DNA from 2 places in the Candidatus Planktophila versatilis genome. Region 2 is predicted to be linked to the other one. Evidence: riboswitches for the same ligand, from Rfam matches in the RefSeq annotation. Region 2 holds a riboswitch; the other holds the start of a gene.
The links. A riboswitch is a leader RNA that binds a small molecule or an ion and turns the genes downstream of it on or off. The one in region 2 is predicted to bind S-adenosylmethionine.
Positions count from the first base shown of each region.

Region 1 (9,862 bases), 230 kb from region 2:
TTAAAGGCCTTAGTGATGGCGCGCTCAAAGCCAAGCACGTGTGAGCCGCCCTTGGGGGTGGCAATGATGTTTACAAAAGAGCGAAGTGTTGTGTCAAAGCCCTCGCCCCACTTCATTGCAATATCTACTTCCATATCGCGCTCAACATCGGTTGAGACCATATGGCCCTTGTCATCTAGTACCGGCACAGTCTCTTGATAATGGCCGCTGCCGTAAATACGAATTACTTCACCAACAGCCTTATCTGGTTGTAAGAAATCGCAGTACTCAGAGATGCCACCCTTATGGAAGAAGGTCTGGGTGGTCTTCTCTTTCTTACGGTTATCGTTAACAGTAATAGAAAGCCCTGGCACAAGAAAAGATGTTTGACGAGCTCTGGCATAGACATCATCGAGGTCAAGCTCGGCATCCTTTAAAAAGATTTGGCGATCTGACCACCACTTAATACGGGTGCCAGTTACCTTGGCCGAAACTTTTCCAATGGTGCGCAAACCTGATTGCGGCGTGAACTCTGCTTTCGGTCCATCACCATCGAATATTCCAGCAACACCGCGCTTAAATGACATCCAGTAAATCTTGCCGTTGCGATCTACTTCAGCATCAAGGCGCTCGGCCAAAGCGTTGACAACAGATGCGCCCACACCGTGGAGACCACCGGATGCGGCATAGGAGCCACCACCGAATTTTCCACCAGCATGGAGCTTGGTTAAGACAACTTCAACACCGGTAAGACCTGTCTTGGGTTCTTTATCAACCGGAATTCCGCGGCCATCATCGTGTACTTCAACTGAACCATCTGATTCAAGATTAATCTCAATTTTCTTACAGTGCCCCGCCAGTGATTCATCAACTGAGTTATCAATAATTTCCCAGAGGCAATGTTGTAATCCACGTGAATCGGTTGAACCGATATACATACCCGGGCGCTTGCGAACTGCGTCTAGTCCTTCTAGGACTGCGAGGTCTTTAGCGGTATAGCTATCCTTAGAATCCACCTCAGGGGTAAAGTTCAATTCGTCAGCCACGGTGGCAAAGGTTAGCCAGCGAATGCTTCGCATCTGCGTAAGCGCGCCGGGACATCTCAAATATTGGTAATTGAGGTGAGATATCCCCTAATAATCGGTGAATATGCGCTCAGATTGCTAAAAATTTACATAATTGGAATCAATTTACCGTGCGGGGAATAAAGAGAACTGGCATGATGTTCCATAGAAGTACAAAACTTCCCACTAAGCGAAATGGAGAGCGCGATGACCGAGCAAGTAATCCTCGAATCCACACCTCTGAATGCCCTCGATCGATGCGATCGTTGTGGTGCACAAGCTTATGTGCGTGCAACTCTGCTCAATGGTGGCGAACTCATGTTCTGTGCCCATCACGGCAAGGAATATGCTGAAAAGCTGAAGGCAGTAGCTGCAGCGATTCAGGATGAGTCAGAGAAGTTGGTTGAAGTTAAGTAATTACTCTTTAAGAATGCCCTTATGCGAACCATCGCATAAGGGTTTTTCTTTTGATTGACCACAACCGCAGAACTTTGGATTCTCGATAGTTTCAAGCACCTTGCCTTCAGCATCGACTAGCTCTACTACCCCAGTGATGCGAATAGATCCGCTCTTGGGATTGATAAAGGCTTGGGCATCGGCCATCTGGTGTTAATCCAGATAATCGCGCAGTGATTGCGAACGAGATGGGTGGCGCAGCTTTGACATCGTCTTAGATTCAATCTGGCGAATACGCTCACGAGTAACACCGTGAACCTTGCCGATTTCATCAAGAGTTTTAGGCTGTCCATCGGTAAGTCCATAGCGAGCCTTAATAACATCGGCTTCGCGGTTGGTAAGCCCACCCAGCACCTGCATCAACTGCTCCTGCAAGATAGTAAAGGTCACTGACTCTTCTGGCTTAACCGCCTCTGAATCTTCAATGAGGTCTCCGAATTCAGAGTCTCCTTCTTCACCTAGTGGGGTGTGAAGTGAAATTGGCTCACGGCCATACTTCTGAACTTCGACCACCTTCTCCGGTGTCATATCAAGTTCTTTTGCAAGCTCTTCCGGTGTCGGTTCGCGCCCAAGATCTTGCAGCATCTGGCGCTGCACGCGAGCTAACTTATTAATTACTTCAACCATGTGTACTGGAATACGAATGGTGCGAGCCTGATCTGCCATGGCACGGGTAATTGCCTGACGGATCCACCAGGTGGCATAGGTGGAGAACTTGTAGCCCTTGGTGTAGTCAAACTTCTCTACTGCGCGGATAAGACCGAGGTTTCCTTCTTGAATCAGATCAAGGAAGAGCATTCCGCGACCGGTATAACGCTTAGCAAGTGAGACCACCAAACGAAGGTTTGCTTCCAACAAGTGATTCTTGGCGCGCTTTCCATCTTCGACAATCCACTCCAGCTCGCGCTTCATCTTCTTCTCTAGCTTCTTAGTGTGCTTTAAAGCTTCTTCCGCAAATAGCCCAGCTTCAACGCGAGTAGCAAGTTCAACTTCAAGTTCGGCATTAAGTAATGCCACGCGACCAATCTGCTTCAGGTAATCCTTTACTGGGTCTGCGGTAGCACCAGCTGTGAGAACTGTCTGTTCTGGTGGAAGGCGCTTAATTTCAATCTGAATAAATCGAGCTTGCTCATTAAAGAAGTACTGCAAATCTTCTAAGTTCTTGAGGTGGCCCTGATTGACCGCTTCCGCGATGAGTTTTGCGGACTTCTCATTAAAGGTGCTCATCGCAAATTGCTGTTGAATCTGCTTGAAGGTAAGTGCCTTTGCTTCCACCTGATCGATATTGCTCTTCGGTGGAAGCTCTACTCCCTGAATCTTGCCGTTAATGGCTTCCAGGACGAGATTTACATTCTTCAAATCCTTCTTATGCTTCTCACGCTCGTTCTTATCTTCTTCTTCATCATCGGCATCAGAGTCAAGGAGGGTAAATGAGCCCGCTTCATTCTTAGTCTCATCCGATAGGGTGACAACGCGCGGCTGATCTTTACCATCTGATTCAGCATCAACAATTTCTGAAGCTTCTGCAATCAGGGTCTCAACATCTTCTAATTCAACTTCTTCGACAACAATTTCATTGCCATCTTCATCGAGCACAATGGCGACTTTCTCACTCTTGTGCGCTTCTGCCTTCGCCTCCACCTTTGGGGCAATCAGGGCTAGCTGCGCCTTTGAAAGAATTCGACTTGGAGCGCCCAGGCCAGCTTTGCGAGCCTTCTCTGTTGCCTCTGGAATCTCAACGTCTAATGCGCGAGCTTCCAGTGCCAACGGCATAAATTCTTTCTTGACCGCTTTGCGATAGTTATCAATGCCACTTGCGGCGAGAGAATCAATGATCTCTTTCTGGCGCGCAATAGCGTTCTTTAAATCAACGAGCTGCTGGATCTCTTTTACGGTGAGTTCTTTCTTAATTTCAATCTTCGCTGGCTTTACCGGCTTAGCAGCAACCTTCTTTGCAGGTGCTTTCTTGGCTACGCCCTTTTTAGCAACGGCCTTTTTCGCAGGAGCCTTCTTGGCAACAGCTTTTTTTGCAGCAGTCTTCTTTGCTGGAGCAGCTTTCTTGCTCTTTGACTTGTTTTTGAGCGCACTAAATACAGCCACAATTGTCCTTTTGGTTTTTCTTCGAACTGCTCGAAGTAATACCTATATTGTACCCGCAACATGCAAGGCGTGGCGAATAGCAGCGCCCATGGCTTCACTCTCCACCAAAAATCCGTCATGGCCGAACTCGGAACTGATGACAATCGGTGGCTCGGCGGTCGGAACCAGCTCTGAAATCTCAACCTGAAGTCGAGGGACGAAGAGGCGATCGGTATCGATGGAGACAACCACCACTGGAACTTTCACGCTGGCCAGGGCCTTGACCACGCCACCGCGCTCCCGGCCGATATCGTGAGAATTCATCGCATCAGTGAGAGCAATATAGGTATTGGCATCAAAGCGTTTTGCCAGCTTATTGGCCTGATGGTCTAGATATGACTGCACGGCATAACGCCCAGTCTCATCTCCTTGTAGTTGGCGACCAAAGCGCACGTCCATCTCAGATTCGGTGCGATATGTCAGATGGGCAATCCGGCGCGCAATTCCCATGCCATCGACCGGGCCTCGCTCTTGTTCGTAGTAATCGCCGCCGTTGAAGTGCGGATCAGATTTAATCGCCTGAATCTGCACTGAAAACGTTCCGATTTGATCCCCGGTAGCAACGGCTGAAGATCCGATGGTGCAGATGGCACTGACTCGCTCCGGTAACTGCACCGCCCATTCCAGGGAACGCATGCCACCGAGTGAAGGACCCACTGCAAGTAAATACTTATCGATTCCGAGCGCATCACTAAAAGCAATCTCGGCGCTGACCATGTCACGAATAGTCACGATGGGAAAGCGAGAACCATAACGTTTTCCATCAGGGGCAATACTTGCTGGGCCAGTTGAACCTTGACAACCACCAATGACATTGGGACAGAGCACAAAGTATTTATCGGTATCAAATGGCAGCCCCGGGCCCACCATTTGCGGCCACCATCCGGGAACATCAGACCAACCAGTCATGGCATGGTTAACTAAAATTGCATTCGACTTATCAGCGTTTAACGTGCCCCAGCTTTGATAGGCAATGGTGATATCAGGCAGAGTTTCGCCATTTTCAAGAAGTAAATCACCAATCTTGATAAATTTACGATCACCTGGATCATCACCTTCAAGCCACGCACCGGTGACATCGAAGTTAGCTTTTCTGCTCATTGGTAAATCCTTCACGCACTTGCAGCTAAGAGCTCTGCCTGGTCGTCACCCGGAGCACCCCGCCGCGGTGGAGGGTTGCCGTCTAGTCAGCCGGGGCTTTCAACTAGAACTCGTGACCAGTGCAAATATTACCCGAAAATTGTGGCAACTACTTTGGGGTGTAGCTCTGCCCGCATCTTGGTAAAGGATTTCGCCGGCCAGCCCACAGTAAATACTCGCCGCAGTAGCACCGCTAGTGAGTAGCTCGGGTTATCTGCCAACGCACGATCGAGGGCCTTCTGGGCCAGAGCGCCCTCACCCCGTTCATAGGCAAGGGCGGCAAAGACCGATGCAATGGGGGCGACAAAACCATTGGGTGCAATGACTAACAAATCGCGCCACATCCGCCAATAAGAATCTGCGCTCTCAAGGCTGTGACTACCCAGTGCGAAATCACGCACTTGAATATCACTCATGCGGCCAATAACCCTGGCAGCCAATTCGCGATCTTCTGCTCCCCTGCCCACGTGATATTCACCGGCTAAATCAATGACAGCCGTTGCACCATCTCGTTGCAGGTGATTTAACTCTTTCGCATCGCTAGCAATGATGAATTGGTTGACCTCACTCAACCAGGACTCATGGGCGGCAGAAGGCAGCGCAGAAATTGAGTGAATCAGCTCAGCAACGGTGGCAAAGGGCATGGGATGTCCGGCAATAACGTGCTCGGCGGCGATGCGCGATGAATCAATTTCTGGAACTGGGCTGCCTTCTGGTGGACAACAATCTGAATCAATACAGAGAAGTGAACGAAAGCGATCACTTTGCACAAGCAGTGACTCTCTAATCTCAATGCCGGCTCGCATCAGTGCAGCACTGGCATTTATCAGCACTGACTCACCGGCTGCCGATTCGGCGGGTGTGTAGGCGACAAGCAGTGCGCCATCAGCTTTTTCGCGGGTGAAGTGTGAGGCAAGTAGGTCATAGCTTTCACACGATAGGTCAACGGGCAAGTCCACCCGCATCGCCATGCCAACGGCATCTTTATCAACTGAGTCAGTATTCAGTGCAACTAGAACAAGTGAATTACTTGGGTGGTAGCCAATCAGAAATGGAATAGCAGCGAGCAGATCATGCGGTGAAGTCAGGGTGGTCATGGGAAGCCTTTCTTATCGATGAAGTGAAGTAGCAGGAATGAAACGAGTAGGTGCAGCAACAACTGTGATCGGCAGAATTGAGACTGATTCAATCTTTCCGGGAATCCGATTTTTCACACCTTGCACCGTGAATTCACCATCCCAACTTGTAACGAGTTGGATGAGGTAGTGCCCCGGATTGGAATATGCATGTTGGATCTGCCCATCTGGAAAAGGTGCACCAGCATCGCGAGTGATAAAGAAGATGCCATCGCCGTAATGCCAGATGAAGGTGGGCTTAAGTGATACCTCAACAACTTCGCCCACGATTTCAATCTTTTTGGTAACAATAGTTGGAATATCGGACCAGAAGAAGACCGGCACTTTAATGAGCGGCTGAAATGAAGGGGAATAAGCGATACCAGCAGTGGGCAGAATTTCAATCAACTTATCGCTCAGCGATGTGGCCGTGGGGGCTACTTCGGGCTTTACCCGTTTTTTCACTATTGGTTTTTTAGTAGCGGTAATAATCTTTGGTTTTGCACTCCCGGTTGGTTTCGGCGGTGGGGTAAATGTTCTCTTGATGATTGGCTTTCTGGTCTTACTCGGAGCCGGTGCTACCTCTTTCTTTTGCACTGCACCCGTTCCTTTACGCCCTTCAATGACAATCTTGCCGTCCTGGGTATAGACATCAATACATGCTCGCTCGATGCAATCTTGGGCATGCGCTGAAGGTGAAATAGTCGTCAGTAGTAATGCGATTACTAGGAATCTCTTCATGCGCGGGAGGTTAATTCCCTTGAGCGCGCAGAAACGATTCAATCGTGCTGGTTGTGGATAGATATGAGAAAGTAGGACCATGGCGGCCCGCGATGGAGATGGATGGATCCAATGCGTATGTGGCTCCAAACATTGGGGCGTTCACGGCGCAGCAGGGCTACTCATTATTCGTGACGGCGCTATCTTCTTGCAGCATCGCGCACCATGGGTGCATAACGGAGACACTTGGGGAATTCCAGGTGGCGCGCGAGATTCGCATGAAAGTGTCATGGAAGGTGCGATTCGGGAAGCGGTAGAAGAAACTGGCATCAACCCAGGTGATCTAGAGCCGCTTCATACCTTTACCGATGATCACCAGGGCTGGAGTTACTCAACAGTGATTGCCCGCGCAAATCAATCACTTGAGGGCCATGAACTCAACGATGAATCATTTGAAGTGCGCTGGGTGAAATTCGATGACGTTACGCGCCTGCCCTTGCACCCTAGCTTTGCTAAGAGTTGGCCGTTATTGCGCCAATGTATCGATGATCTGATCACACCAGGATAAAGAGCTCTTATCAATATGGGCAATCACCAAAACTGTTCGCCCTTGATCACGCAACTCTTGTAAGAGCGCAATAATCCGCGCTTTACTCTGCACATCCTGTGCCGATAACGGTTCATCTAATAAATAGATGGGCGTATCTCGTATCAACGCCCGCGCAATCTCAACTCGCTGCGTTTCTCCCCCAGATAAAGTAGTAACACTCTGGTTTTCATATCTGGTCATATCAAGGCGCTGCATCACAGCGTCCACGCGCGCAAGTTCGGCTGGTCCTTGGCCCATTTCGATCAGTTCCCGGGCGGTGTAGGAAAGCCAGTAATTTCTATTTTGTAAGACAACACTGCGTAGCTGTGCTTGTTCGGCTACCGATATTTCTTTTAGATCGCGACCAGCAATAGTGATCATTCCAGAAGCAATAGGTAGGTCACCGGCCAAAGCGCCGAGCAATGTGCTCTTACCGCTGCCATTGGGCCCGATGATTGCCGTGATCTTTCCCGGTTCAATACTGGCGCTGAAATCGGTAAGGACGTTCTTGCCACCGCGAATAATGGAGACTTTCTCGATCGTAATTAGCGCCATATGTCACCACTTTTTTTAAGAGTGAGTATCAAAATTGGCGCACCAATCAGTGAAGTTAAAAGGCCGATCGGAAGTTCAAAGGGTGGAATTGCAGAACGTGCTGCAGTATCGGCAATGAGGAGAATAAGTGCGCCAATGAGTCCTGAGTAAATAACCAGTACCCGATTGCGTGGGCCACATAAGTAGCGCGCTATGTGTGGCGCAGCCAGCGCTAGAAATGCAATGGAGCCGACGCTGGAGACAGTCACTGCAACAAGAACTGCCAAGATGGCAAATGCGGATAAGCGAATGCGCTGTGCGTTATGTCCGATGTGTCTGACCGATGCATCACCTAACGAAAGTAGATCAAGGGTTGGCGCGATCTTCCAGGCAATCACAGCAGCGATGACGAGCACTGGGGCCACAACATAAAGCGTCTTGCTACTCACCAGTGAGAGTGAACCAAATGACCAGAAAGAGATAGAACGCGCATCTGGTCTGCTCACCGCTGAAAGTGTGAGCCCCACAATTGCACTCAGAATTGCCGAGACGCCAATGCCGATAGTAATCAACTGCAGGGCAGAGCGAGCGAGTGAAAATGTCAGCAAGGTTGCCGCCATCGCACCAATTGCTGCGCAGACAACGGCGCCGGCTGAGCCAATGCTGACTAAGTTGGTCAGTACCCCAAGTAGAACTCCGAGAGATGCACCGGCTGAGGTTCCAAGAATTGCTGGATCTGCCAAGGGGTTATTGGTAGAACTCTGAGCAAGGCAGCCAGCCACACCCAGTGCTGCGCCGATCAGAATCGCTGCTCCCACACGCGGTGCGCGAATCTGCCAAATAATTTGGTGTGATGCGCTCTCCGGATTAAGAAATGGATTAAAGATATATCGAAAAAGTTCACTGACCTCGGTCGCACCGAGTGATAGCGCAACGATAGAGATGATGGGAAGTAAAAGAATCAGTGGCGCAATCTTTTTCATCACTTCATCGCCTTTGCCATTGCCGCACTTAACTTACTTAATAAATCAGGGGTGCGCGGACCAAAAGAGAGCAGCAGTGAATCATCGACGGCAATCACTCGCTTATTCTTGCCGGCATCAGTCTGTGCGATTCCGGGAAGTTCTACCAATCCCTTGAGGCCACCGACTGATTGCAGCCCCTTGCTCATCACCAGAATGACATCAGGATTCAGTGAAGCAATGAGCTCACTTGTCATAGCGTTAAATGGATTAGCAAGCGTTGCCGCCCCAACATCTTGCGCCCCGATTGCTGTGATTAACGAATCAGCACCTGATCCTTTTCCACCAATTAAATAGATGGAGCTGCCACCGCGAAGATAGAGAAAGACAACTCGACTCTTTCGCTCTGCAGTACCGAGTGTGCTCAAGGAAGAATTCATTGCCGCGCTCAAGGCACTCCCACTTGCCGGCGCCCCGATGGCATCGGCTATGGCGCCAACCTTCGCCGGCAGATCACTTAGCGTCCATGCCTCTGGCGTTTTCACTACCCGAATTCCGGCCACTGCTAAGGCATCGAGCGCGCTTTGCGGGCCGGTGGATTTATCAATAATGACCAGATCTGGTGTGAGGGCGATTATCTTCTCCGCAATCACTTGGTGTCCGGATGTCACTACCGGCACCTTTCTCAGGTCTGCATCAGTACTAGCAATATCGCGGCCAATCAGTATTGATTTAAATCCCATGGCAGAGATTATTTCTCCGGCGCCATTGGCAAGTGCCACAACTTTCTGCGCTAGCGGACTTTCACTACTTTCAATGGTGGTCACTTGCGCCGATGAAATCTCAATTGCCGTTGATTGCACCTTGCTGCAACCGGTAAGTAAGAGCGCAGCAGATGTGATTGTGAGAACACCTAAGGTGATCACACTTCGCTCTTTACGCATGAATGAATCCTCTCAAATTTTTTGCCGACAAGTTCCGGCATAGTTGTCGGATAAAGCTAGGCACCACCTTCTCTATTCTTGCCAGCATGCGTAGGAAGTGGGTAGTTATGACGGTAGTCGTCATTGCTGCTGCGCTACCGGCACCTGCTATAGCTGCCACCACTGTCGTTGGCGCAGATGGTCAAAAATTTAGCGCATCTGCTACGAAGGTGAAGAGTGG
Region 1 is NZ_CP016778.1:450,027-459,888, reverse strand. Features, by position in the region: gene A1sIIB76_RS02380 (DNA gyrase/topoisomerase IV subunit B) at 1-1,058, opposite strand, end outside; gene A1sIIB76_RS02375 (DUF7455 domain-containing protein) at 1,251-1,460, shown strand; gene A1sIIB76_RS02370 (CDGSH iron-sulfur domain-containing protein) at 1,461-1,646, opposite strand; gene A1sIIB76_RS02365 (RNA polymerase sigma factor) at 1,653-3,599, opposite strand; gene metX (homoserine O-acetyltransferase MetX) at 3,642-4,739, opposite strand; SAM riboswitch class IV at 4,750-4,857, opposite strand; gene A1sIIB76_RS02355 (DUF4192 domain-containing protein) at 4,868-5,875, opposite strand; gene A1sIIB76_RS02350 (hypothetical protein) at 5,888-6,634, opposite strand; gene A1sIIB76_RS02345 (NUDIX hydrolase) at 6,714-7,181, shown strand; gene A1sIIB76_RS02340 (ABC transporter ATP-binding protein) at 7,140-7,757, opposite strand; gene A1sIIB76_RS02335 (FecCD family ABC transporter permease) at 7,748-8,719, opposite strand; gene A1sIIB76_RS02330 (heme/hemin ABC transporter substrate-binding protein) at 8,719-9,642, opposite strand; gene A1sIIB76_RS02325 (hypothetical protein) at 9,750-9,862, shown strand, end outside.
Region 1: another riboswitch for S-adenosylmethionine. It lies ahead of metX (homoserine O-acetyltransferase MetX); the one in region 2 lies ahead of A1sIIB76_RS01110 (bifunctional o-acetylhomoserine/o-acetylserine sulfhydrylase).

Region 2 (9,862 bases):
AGTGCTGCACCTAAGAACAATCCAATGCTGTGCGTATCCGTTCCGAAGTACACATGGCTGACTTTCGAGGCATTTGAGGCATCGAGTGAGAATGAAACAAGAAGCAGCGTGATACCGGAGGCTGCGGCAATAACAAGTGCGGCAATTGGTATCCGACTTTTACCTAATCGCTTAAGAATAAAGTAGAGGATGAGCGGCCAAAGAAGATAAAACTGTGCCTCAACTGCAAGTGACCATGTGTGCTGAAGAAGAGGCGGCCTGCCGATACTTTCGAAATAATCTTGGTGACGCGCTACCAGCCACCAATTCATAGTGCCTGTGAGTGAAAATGGCATATCTGTGAGAAGTCGCTTGATGGTATCGGGCGCCCAAATACCAATTGCAATCGTTGTCGTGGTGACGGTAAAGATAAGGGCTGGCAGCAATCGCCGAGCTCGCGCAAGGTAAAAGCCGCGTAGATCAAGACCACCGCTCTGCTCAATAGAATCAAGGAGCAAGCGCGTTATTACATATCCAGAGATGACAAAGAAGAGATCAACACCGAGAAATCCACCCGGAATCCAATTAAAGCCCAGGTGATAAAGCATCACCGCAATTACTGCCAGTGCACGAAGCCCATCGATTGCAGGGATGTATTGGATACCGCGATTGGCAGCCATATCAATTACTTGCGCTTAGTAGCAGATTTCTTAACAGGGCGCTTTGCAGCAGATTTTTTAGTACGTTTAGGTGCGCTAATAGCCGCGCGTGTGCGCTTACTCTCCACGGCAATAGGAGCAGAACTTTTAATAGTTCCATCTTCATTTATTGCACTAGCAACTACATCGCTCATCTTACTTAAGCGAGCAAAGGCAGAATCTAATCGGTCACGAGATTGTGCGATTGCACTCTCGGCAGCAGATAACGCTTGAGTTTGCGAGCGATAGAGACGTTCAGTATCTGTGATGATCTCGGCAAGCCATGCTCGATACTCATTGACGTTCTCAGATGCTTCACCGATTACTCTCTCGGCTTCACGACGCGCAGCTGTGGCAAGTGCAGCAGCTTCGCGGCGTTTACTCTCCATAACTAGATCTGCCTCACGACTTGCCTCACGAATCAGTTCGGCTGCCTCAAGTTCAGCTACGGAAATATATTTACGCCCTCGAGTTTCAGCTCCAGCCAGGACGCTTCGTGCCTTGTTCTCAGCACCCTCAAGAACATCTTTAGCGGTACGTGATGATTCAGAAATGACACGGTCGGCAGTGGAAAGTGCCTTTGCCTCGCGAGCTTGCGCTGATTTGATCATCGCCATTGCTGTTTCGGTGGCAAGGATTTCAAACTCTTCCCTAGTAAGACCAGTGATGTCGCGACGTGAACGTAGATCAGCTAATTGAGACTCAAGATCACGAATGCGATCAACCGGGTTGGCAATAGGTTCACGATCGGTTTCTTCACGGAAACCCACCCAGTTGCGGAAATTCTTCTCTGCCATTGTGAGAACTCTCATTCGCGGTATCGAATCGGATATTTATCACCAGGCTCTACGCCCCGTGAGAGACCTAGATTAGGGCATTGCGCTACTTTCGGTAAATGGCGAAAGAGACCGCTAGGTACTGCGAAATCCATGCCGCAAGCACAAAGATGTGAAAAAGCTCGTGGAAACCAAAGTACTTGGCGTTGCGCCCCGGCAATTTCAAGGCGTAAAAAATCGCCCCGATGGAGTAGAGAAGTCCCCCGATAAGAATAGGAATTAACACCCATAAACCACCCTCGCGATAAAGCTGGGGGGTATAGATGATGGCAACCCATCCGAGTACTAAGTAGTTGGCAACATAGAGCCAACGCGGTGCGCCCACCCAAAAAACGCGGATGGCCACGCCAAATATTGCGCCAATCCAAATCACTGCCAGCAAAATATTTCTATCGCGGGCGCCAAGAAGAGCAACGGCAAAGGGCGTGTAAGAACCAGCAATCAGTAAATTGATATTGGCATGATCCCAGCGGCGCCATATCTTCTTCTTCCTAGGCACCCAGGGCACGCGGTGATACACAGCCGAAACGCTAAAGAGCATGATTGCCGTAATGGAGTAGAGCGCGACAGCAAACCGCAAGGATTCACGGCTGAGAATAAAGAGAACGAGTGAAGCGATGATGACTACCGGGGTGGCACCGAGGTGAAACCAACCGCGCAGTTTGGGAGGCCGGACTTCGGGATCGGCACTCATAGTAGGAAGCCTAGGGCTTTTATCGGCAATCTACTTACCCACCAGTAATGCAGGGCTAGCTGGGAGGGTGAGCGGTAAATTATGGATTTATTTTACTAAATCACGCTCAGAAGCCTTAAAAAAATGCAAAACACTTGCACATAAGGGGTGCGTATTCGCCCGGTTTGGCGCACAATATTGTCTGTCGGTGGTCGCTGGGGTTCCTCGAGGATTCCAATTGCCATATCCCGAACGTGCGGACCGCCCGGTCTGCATAGATAAGCACTCACGGAGGCTTAATACATGTCAGTAACACTCGACAGCAACCAATGGAACCTCGTTTATAACGTATTTTCATTCGGTTTGATCTCAATGATCGCATGCACAATCTATACCCTCGTATCACAGTCACGCGTACTTCCTAAGTACCGTAACGCTCTTGTAATGTCATCAATGGTTACATTCATTGCTGGCTACCACTACTGGCGTATCTTCAACTCATTTGGCGAGTCATCAGAAGGCATGATGGTTAACGTTTCAGGTGAGCAGGGCGCATTCAACGAGGCATACCGCTACGTTGACTGGCTTCTAACTGTTCCACTACTTCTAGTTGAAGTTATTGCTGTATTGGCACTTGCTAAGGAACTTTCAAAGTCACTTATCACTCGCCTTGTACCAGCTTCAGCTGCGATGATCGCACTTGGTTACCCAGGTGAAATTTCATCAGACCAGAACACACAGGTTCTTTACGGTGTTCTTTCAACAATCCCATTCATCTACATCCTCTACGTACTATTCGTAGAGCTTGGTAAGTCACTCGATCGCCAGCCAGCTGGCGTTGCTGAGACAGTTGGACGTCTACGTCTGCTTCTCATCGCAACATGGGGTGTTTACCCAATCGCGTACATCTTCAACATCGTTGGTGATGCTTCAGCATCATCATTCGTAACTGTTCAGGTTGGATACACAATCGCAGACGTTCTTGCGAAGTGCGTATTCGGTCTAACAATCTTGAAGATCGCTCGCATGAAGTCACATGCTGAAGGCATGCCAGCAGATCACTAATTACTCATACTAATTAGGGAAGGGCGTCGGGAAACCGGCGCCCTTCTGCTTTCCCAGCACAACCTGCATTACTATCAAGGCATGAACATTGCACGAGTAAATAATTTCCGAATGGGCGCTTATGCCGCCCTCGCTATTGGCCTCATCAATCTGCGATATCAAACTGGGGCTGATGGCAATCTTCTTAAGAGCTTCGTTTTATTCGGACCAGGACTTGCACTACTTCTCATTTCATTCACGCAGCCCGGCAAAATGTGGCTACAAAGCAAGACCGCCGCAGCGATCGGAATCGTATGCGGCGGCCTGCTTCTTGCTTACAGTTTTTTAATCTAGTTCCTAACCCTTTGTCGCTTTAAACCCAGCTTCAAGGTCAGCCTTGATATCAACAATGTTTTCAAGTCCAAGGCTTAGACGTACAAGTCCTGGAGTTACTCCTGCTTCCAACTGCTCTTGCGGTGAGAGCTGAGAGTGTGTGGTTGTTGCAGGATGGATAACAAGTGAACGCACATCACCAATATTGGCAACATGGCTAAAGAGTTCTAGTGACTCAACGAACTTCTTGCCAGCTTCAATTCCGGCTTTGAGTTCGAATGAAAGCACCGCACCTGATCCCTTTGGTGTGTACTTCTTAGCAAGTGCATGCCATGGTGAGGATGCCAGGCTTGCATAGTGAACTTTCTCAACATCTGGGTGTGCTTCAAGCCATGTTGCAACAGCCTGAGCATTTTCAAGATGGCGTTCCATGCGCAGTGAAAGAGTTTCAAGTCCTTGCGCGAGTAACCATGCATTAAATGGTGATACTGCAGCTCCTACATCGCGTAGCAACTGAAGACGTATCTTGAAGATGTATGAAAGGTTTGCACCAAATGCTGAACCTACACCGAGTGCTTGAGAGAACACCAAGCCGTGATAACTTGGATCTGGCTTATTAAAGCCAGGGAAGCGATCTTGATGTTGTGCGTAGTCAAACTTTCCAGCATCAATGATTGCGCCAACAACTGCATTTCCGTGACCAGATAGGAACTTAGTCGCTGAGTGCACCACTACATCTGCACCAAATTCAATTGGCTTAATGAGGTATGGAGTTGCAACCGTATTATCAACAATCAGTGGAACCCCAACTGAGTGAGCGATATCGGCAATCGTTTTAATATCGAGAATTTCATTCTTAGGGTTGGCAATCGTCTCACCAAAGAATGCCTTGGTATTTGGCTTTACCGCCTTCTTCCATGACTCTGGATTATTTGGATCATCAACGAAAGTTACTTCGATACCAAACTTTGGAAGCGTGTAGTGGAAGAGGTTATACGTTCCGCCATACAAGCTTGGGCTAGAGACGATGTGGTCTCCGGCTTCGGCAACGTTAAGAACTGCAAATGTAGTTGCAGCAGAACCTGATGCGAGTAGCAGTGCTGCTACACCACCTTCAAGTGCGGCAAGTCTTTGCTCCACTGCATCTTGAGTTGGATTCATGATGCGGGTGTAAATATTTCCTAGTTCAGCGAGTCCAAAAAGGTTTGCCGCATGTGTGGTGTCGCGGAACTGATAGGCCGTAGTTTGATAAAGCGGAAGTGCGCGCGCACCTGTTGTTGGATCTGCTGTTTGCCCTGCATGAATCTGCAGAGTTTCAAATGACCAATTGTTAGACATAGTTATCTCCATCGCAGTAGATGTCAGATGATTATTCTGACCAGTTCGTCACCCGGAGCACCCCACCGCGGTGGAGGGTTGCCGTCTACTAAGCCGGGGCTAATACGTAGAACTCGTGAACTGCCAGAATATTAACTCGGAAGAAATCAAATGCAAAGTTGCGAGTATCTGCTCTTTGCAAACCCCTTGCAACTCCTTTGCAGGGGACTTATTTTCTAAAGGAGAGGTCTTTCTTCTTCATCTCTGAGATGAGTATCCGAATTGCATTGGGTCCCATGCCATGTAAGTCCTTGACCAGATCGAGCGAGACTTTTCTTAGGTCACTTAATTTATAGAGACCTTCATCAATGAGTGCTCGTCGTGCTGGAGCTGCTAACCCGATTTCTCGCCATGGCCCATCGACTTCGGCATAGGCATCGAGATCTGCTTCACCGCGCACATTCTCGTTCTGGCTTACAGCTCGAGCCGCTTTTCTTGCAGCGGCCGCGCGCATGGCTTCACCGCGTAACTTTTTGATTTTTGCCGGTGATTGTTTAGCCATGGCTAATCCTGATACTCCTGATAGATCTGGTGCGGGAGGCGGGACTTGAACCCGCACGCCGAAGCACAAGTTCCTAAGACTTGCGTGTCTGCCATTTCACCACTCCCGCGTATCGCAAAGATTTCTCATCGCGATATGGGAGAAGGTTACGGGCAACTGGCCCTTGTCACCAAATAACGACGAGCCTAAGCGTGCAACCGGTAACCTTGCACAATGTCGCGCAATGAAAATACTTCAGCAGCCTCACTTGCCGACCAACTTGCCCTCGATATCCAGGCGGTCATAGCCGCATCATTTGCCCGAGGAGAAATCTCCGGCGAGGTTCCGGCTGTCATCACACTGGAGCGCCCAAAGAATCGTGATCACGGCGATTACGCCACATCAATCGCGCTGCAGTTAGCAAAGGCAGCCGGCAAGAACCCGCGTGAGATTGCCACAATTTTGCAGGCAGCGATCACATCGATTGCAGGTGTAGTCAAAGTTGATATCGCTGGACCTGGCTTCATCAATATCACTCTTGACCGCGCAAGCCAGGCTGAACTTGTTCGCACAATTCTTAGCGCTGGCAGCAAGTACGGCCGCGGCTCTGTCCTGCAGGGAGTGAGAATTAACCTTGAGTTTATTAGCGCTAACCCAACCGGGCCACTGCACCTCGGTCACACCAGATGGGCAGCAGTCGGTGATGCACTAGGTCGAGTATTAAGTGCGGCCGGGGCAGATGTCACGCGCGAGTTTTATATCAATGACCGCGGACGCCAGATGGATTTATTTGGCCAATCTGTGCAAGCCGCAGCCCAAGGAAATCCGATTCCAGACGATGGATATCAGGGGCAATACATTGGAGATCTGGCGAAGGAAGTCGTTGCTGCCAATCCTGGCATAACTTCATCAGAAGAGTTTCGGGAAGCTGCTTATCAGGTGCAGTTAGCCCAACAACAGCAAGTTTTAGAAACTTTTCACACTTCATTTGATGTCTGGTTCTCAGAACGTTCATTACACGAATCTGGCGCCGTTGAACATGGCGTTGATAAATTGCGCTCGCAAGGACATGTCTTTGAAGTAGATGGCGCAGTGTGGCTTCGCACGACAGATTTCGGCGATGATAAAGACCGCGTCATTATTAAGGCAGATGGTGAGCTCACATACTTTGCATCTGATACTGCTTATTACATCAACAAGCGAGAACGCGGATTTGATATCTGTATTTATATGCTGGGCGCAGACCATCACGGATATATCCAACGCTTGAAAGCCACCGCTGCATGCGCAGGGGATAACCCCGAATACAACATTGATGTTCTTATTGGTCAGCTGGTAAAAATTATGGAAGGTGGGCAAGAGGTAAAGCTTTCTAAGCGCGCCGGCACCATCATCACGCTCGAAGAACTTGTGGAGAAAGTGGGCGTTGATGCGGCGAGATACACACTCATTCGTTATCCGGTAGATACGCCGATGGTGATGGATATCGATGTGCTGCGCCGAAACACTAATGAGAATCCTGTTTATTACGTGCAGTACGCACATGCAAGAATTGCTGCGGTATTGCGTAATACTGCCGAACTTGGCATTAAATCTGACCTTGCTTCCTTTGATCCATCGCAACTCACACACGATCGCGAAAATGAGCTTCTTGGCGCCCTCTCAGATTTCCCACGCATCGTTGCTAGCGCTGCAGAATTCCGTGAGCCACATCGGGTTGCGCGTTATCTCGAAGAGTTAGCCGGCGTTTATCACGGCTTCTATGCCGATTGCCGCGTGCTTCCGCTGGGCGATGAAGCAATCGCACCTATTCATTCTGCGCGAGCAGCGCTCTGTGCTGCGACAATGCAGGTACTTGCAAATGGTCTTGATCTCCTAGGTGTATCAGCACCGGAAAGGATGTAAGTAATGAGTACACACATGTGGTCGCAGAACGCATCCTTATCTGGTGGAACACTGTCTCTTGCTGGAATTTCAGCGGCGCAATTAGCAAAAGAATTCGGCACACCAACATTCTTCCTCGATGAAGGTGCGTATCGTGCCCGCGCACTTGCCTGGCATAACGGCCTGCAAAGTGAATTTGGGCCACAGGCCGGAACTATCTACTACGCAGCAAAGTCATTTATCTGTACTGCTGTTGCGCAATGGATCAGTGAAATCGGAATTGGTATCGATGTCTGCACTGGCGGGGAACTCGCAGTTGCCCTCGCTGGCGGAATCAATCCAGCAAAGATTGAAGTACATGGCAACAATAAATCTGTTGCGGAAATCGACCGCGCAGTTTCTATTGGAGTTAAGACAATTGTGATGGATTCACTCTTTGAAATTGAGCGCGTGGCAGCGGCTGCTCGCAAGCACGGCGTGCGCCAAGGGGTCATGCTTCGGCTCACACCTGGCATCGAAGCCCACACTCACGAAAAGATTTCTACCGCTCATGAAGATGTGAAGTTTGGTTTCTCGATTGCATCAGGGGCGGCATGGCAGGCAGTGCAAGCTGTCGCAGAACATCCAGAGCTAGAGCTGCGTGGTGTGCATTGCCATATCGGTTCACAGATATTTGGAGTAGAGGCGCACGAGATAGCAACCGACCGACTTCTTGCCTTCATGGGTAAGTATCGCGACTCATATGGCGCACAACTTCCCGAACTTGATTTAGGCGGCGGATTCGGAATCGCTTATATAGATGGTGAAGTAACGGTTGAACCATCAGATGTATTGCCCGCGATTGGTGCTGCGGTGCGAGCGGCATGTGCCAAGTATTCACTTGATATTCCCGTGATCTCGCTGGAACCGGGTCGAAATATTGTGGGCCCAACAATGTTTACACTCTATGAAGTTGGCACTGTCAAAGATGTTGAACTAGAGGGTGGCACAGTGCGTAAATATGTTTCAGTCGATGGTGGCATGAGTGAAAATGCACGTACCGCACTTTACGATGCCGAATACACCGCTGTTATTGCCCAACGTGCATCAGCTGCGCCACATGTCTTATCAAGGCTTGTTGGAAAGCATTGCGAAACTGGCGACATCATTATTGCCAATATCCAACTTCCTTCAGATATTGCCCCAGGAGATCTCATTGCTACCCCGGCAACAGGTGCATATGGGCGCAGCATGGCGAGTAATTACAATCATGTGCCTAGACCACCAGTTGTTGCTGTAAAAGATGGAAAAGCACGCGTAATTGTTCGTCGAGAAAATGAGGCAGATCTGCTTGCTCTCGATGTGAAAGAATAGGCAGATGAGCCCAGCAGATAAACCCGTTCGCGTCGGCATGCTCGGCTGCGGTGTTGTGGGCAGCCAAGTAGCGCGTCTTCTCCTGGAAGATACTGCCGAACTCTCAACTCGTGCTGGGGTAAAGATTGAACTTACTCGTATCGCGGTGCGCACACTTAAGCCTTATCCAGGTTTAGATCCAGCGCTCTTTACAACCGATCCATTTTCTATTGTTAACGATCCTGAAATTGATCTCATAGTTGAAGTCATGGGTGGCATTGAGCCTGCCCGTGAACTTGCCATGTTGGCAATCAATAATCGCAAATCAATTGTGACAGCCAATAAAGCACTTCTTGCCAGCCATGGCGCAGACCTCTTTACTGCCGCTTATGCGAAAGGTGAAGACATCTACTACGAGGCATCGGTGGCTGGTGCGATTCCAATTATTCGACCACTCCGCGATTCTTTAGCCGGTGACTTTGTTACCCGCCTGATGGGAATTGTTAACGGCACAACAAATTACATTCTTACAAAGATGCATGAAGATAATCGCGAATTTGCTGATGCCCTAAAAGAGGCACAGGCACTTGGTTATGCCGAAGCAGATCCCACAGCAGATATTGAGGGATTCGATGCGGCTGCAAAGGCGGCAATTTTATCTGGACTTGCCTTCCACACTCGCGTCACTGTCGATGATGTTTATCGCGAGGGCATCTCACATATCACTCTGGAAGATGTCTCGATTGCAAAATCAATGAATCACGTTATTAAGTTACTTGCCATTGCAGAGCTCACACCGGCAGATGAAATCTCCGTGCGTGTTCACCCTGTCATGATTGATAAGAGTCACCCGCTTGCATCAGTGCGCGATGCCTTTAACGCAGTCTTTATCGAGGCAGAATCTGCTGGACCTCTCATGTTCTATGGCCGCGGTGCAGGTGGACAACCAACAGCATCAGCAATCTTGGGAGATATCGTTGCTGTGTCGCGCCATATTGCCCTGAATTCAATTGGGCAACGCGAAACTGATTATGCAGATCGCAATATAGCTCCGATTGAAACAACTAAGACAAAGTTCCTCATTCGCCTAGAAGTTGCCGATAAACCAGGTGTTCTAGCTGCAATCGCAAAGGTCTTTGCCGACCAAGGGGTATCGATTCAAACTGTCGATCAAAATGGCCGCAACGATGATGCTGAACTCATTGTCGTTACTCATAGAGCAACA
Region 2 is NZ_CP016778.1:219,123-228,984, forward strand. Features, by position in the region: gene A1sIIB76_RS01085 (acyltransferase family protein) at 1-659, opposite strand, end outside; gene A1sIIB76_RS01090 (hypothetical protein) at 665-1,474, opposite strand; gene trhA (PAQR family membrane homeostasis protein TrhA) at 1,560-2,207, opposite strand; gene A1sIIB76_RS01100 (bacteriorhodopsin-like) at 2,490-3,251, shown strand; gene A1sIIB76_RS01105 (hypothetical protein) at 3,333-3,584, shown strand; partial or broken gene A1sIIB76_RS01110 (bifunctional o-acetylhomoserine/o-acetylserine sulfhydrylase) at 3,588-4,949, opposite strand; SAM riboswitch class IV at 4,913-5,022, opposite strand; gene A1sIIB76_RS01115 (helix-hairpin-helix domain-containing protein) at 5,110-5,442, opposite strand; tRNA gene A1sIIB76_RS01120 (tRNA-Leu) at 5,470-5,551, opposite strand; gene argS (arginine--tRNA ligase) at 5,656-7,326, shown strand; gene lysA (diaminopimelate decarboxylase) at 7,330-8,658, shown strand; gene A1sIIB76_RS01135 (homoserine dehydrogenase) at 8,663-9,862, shown strand, end outside.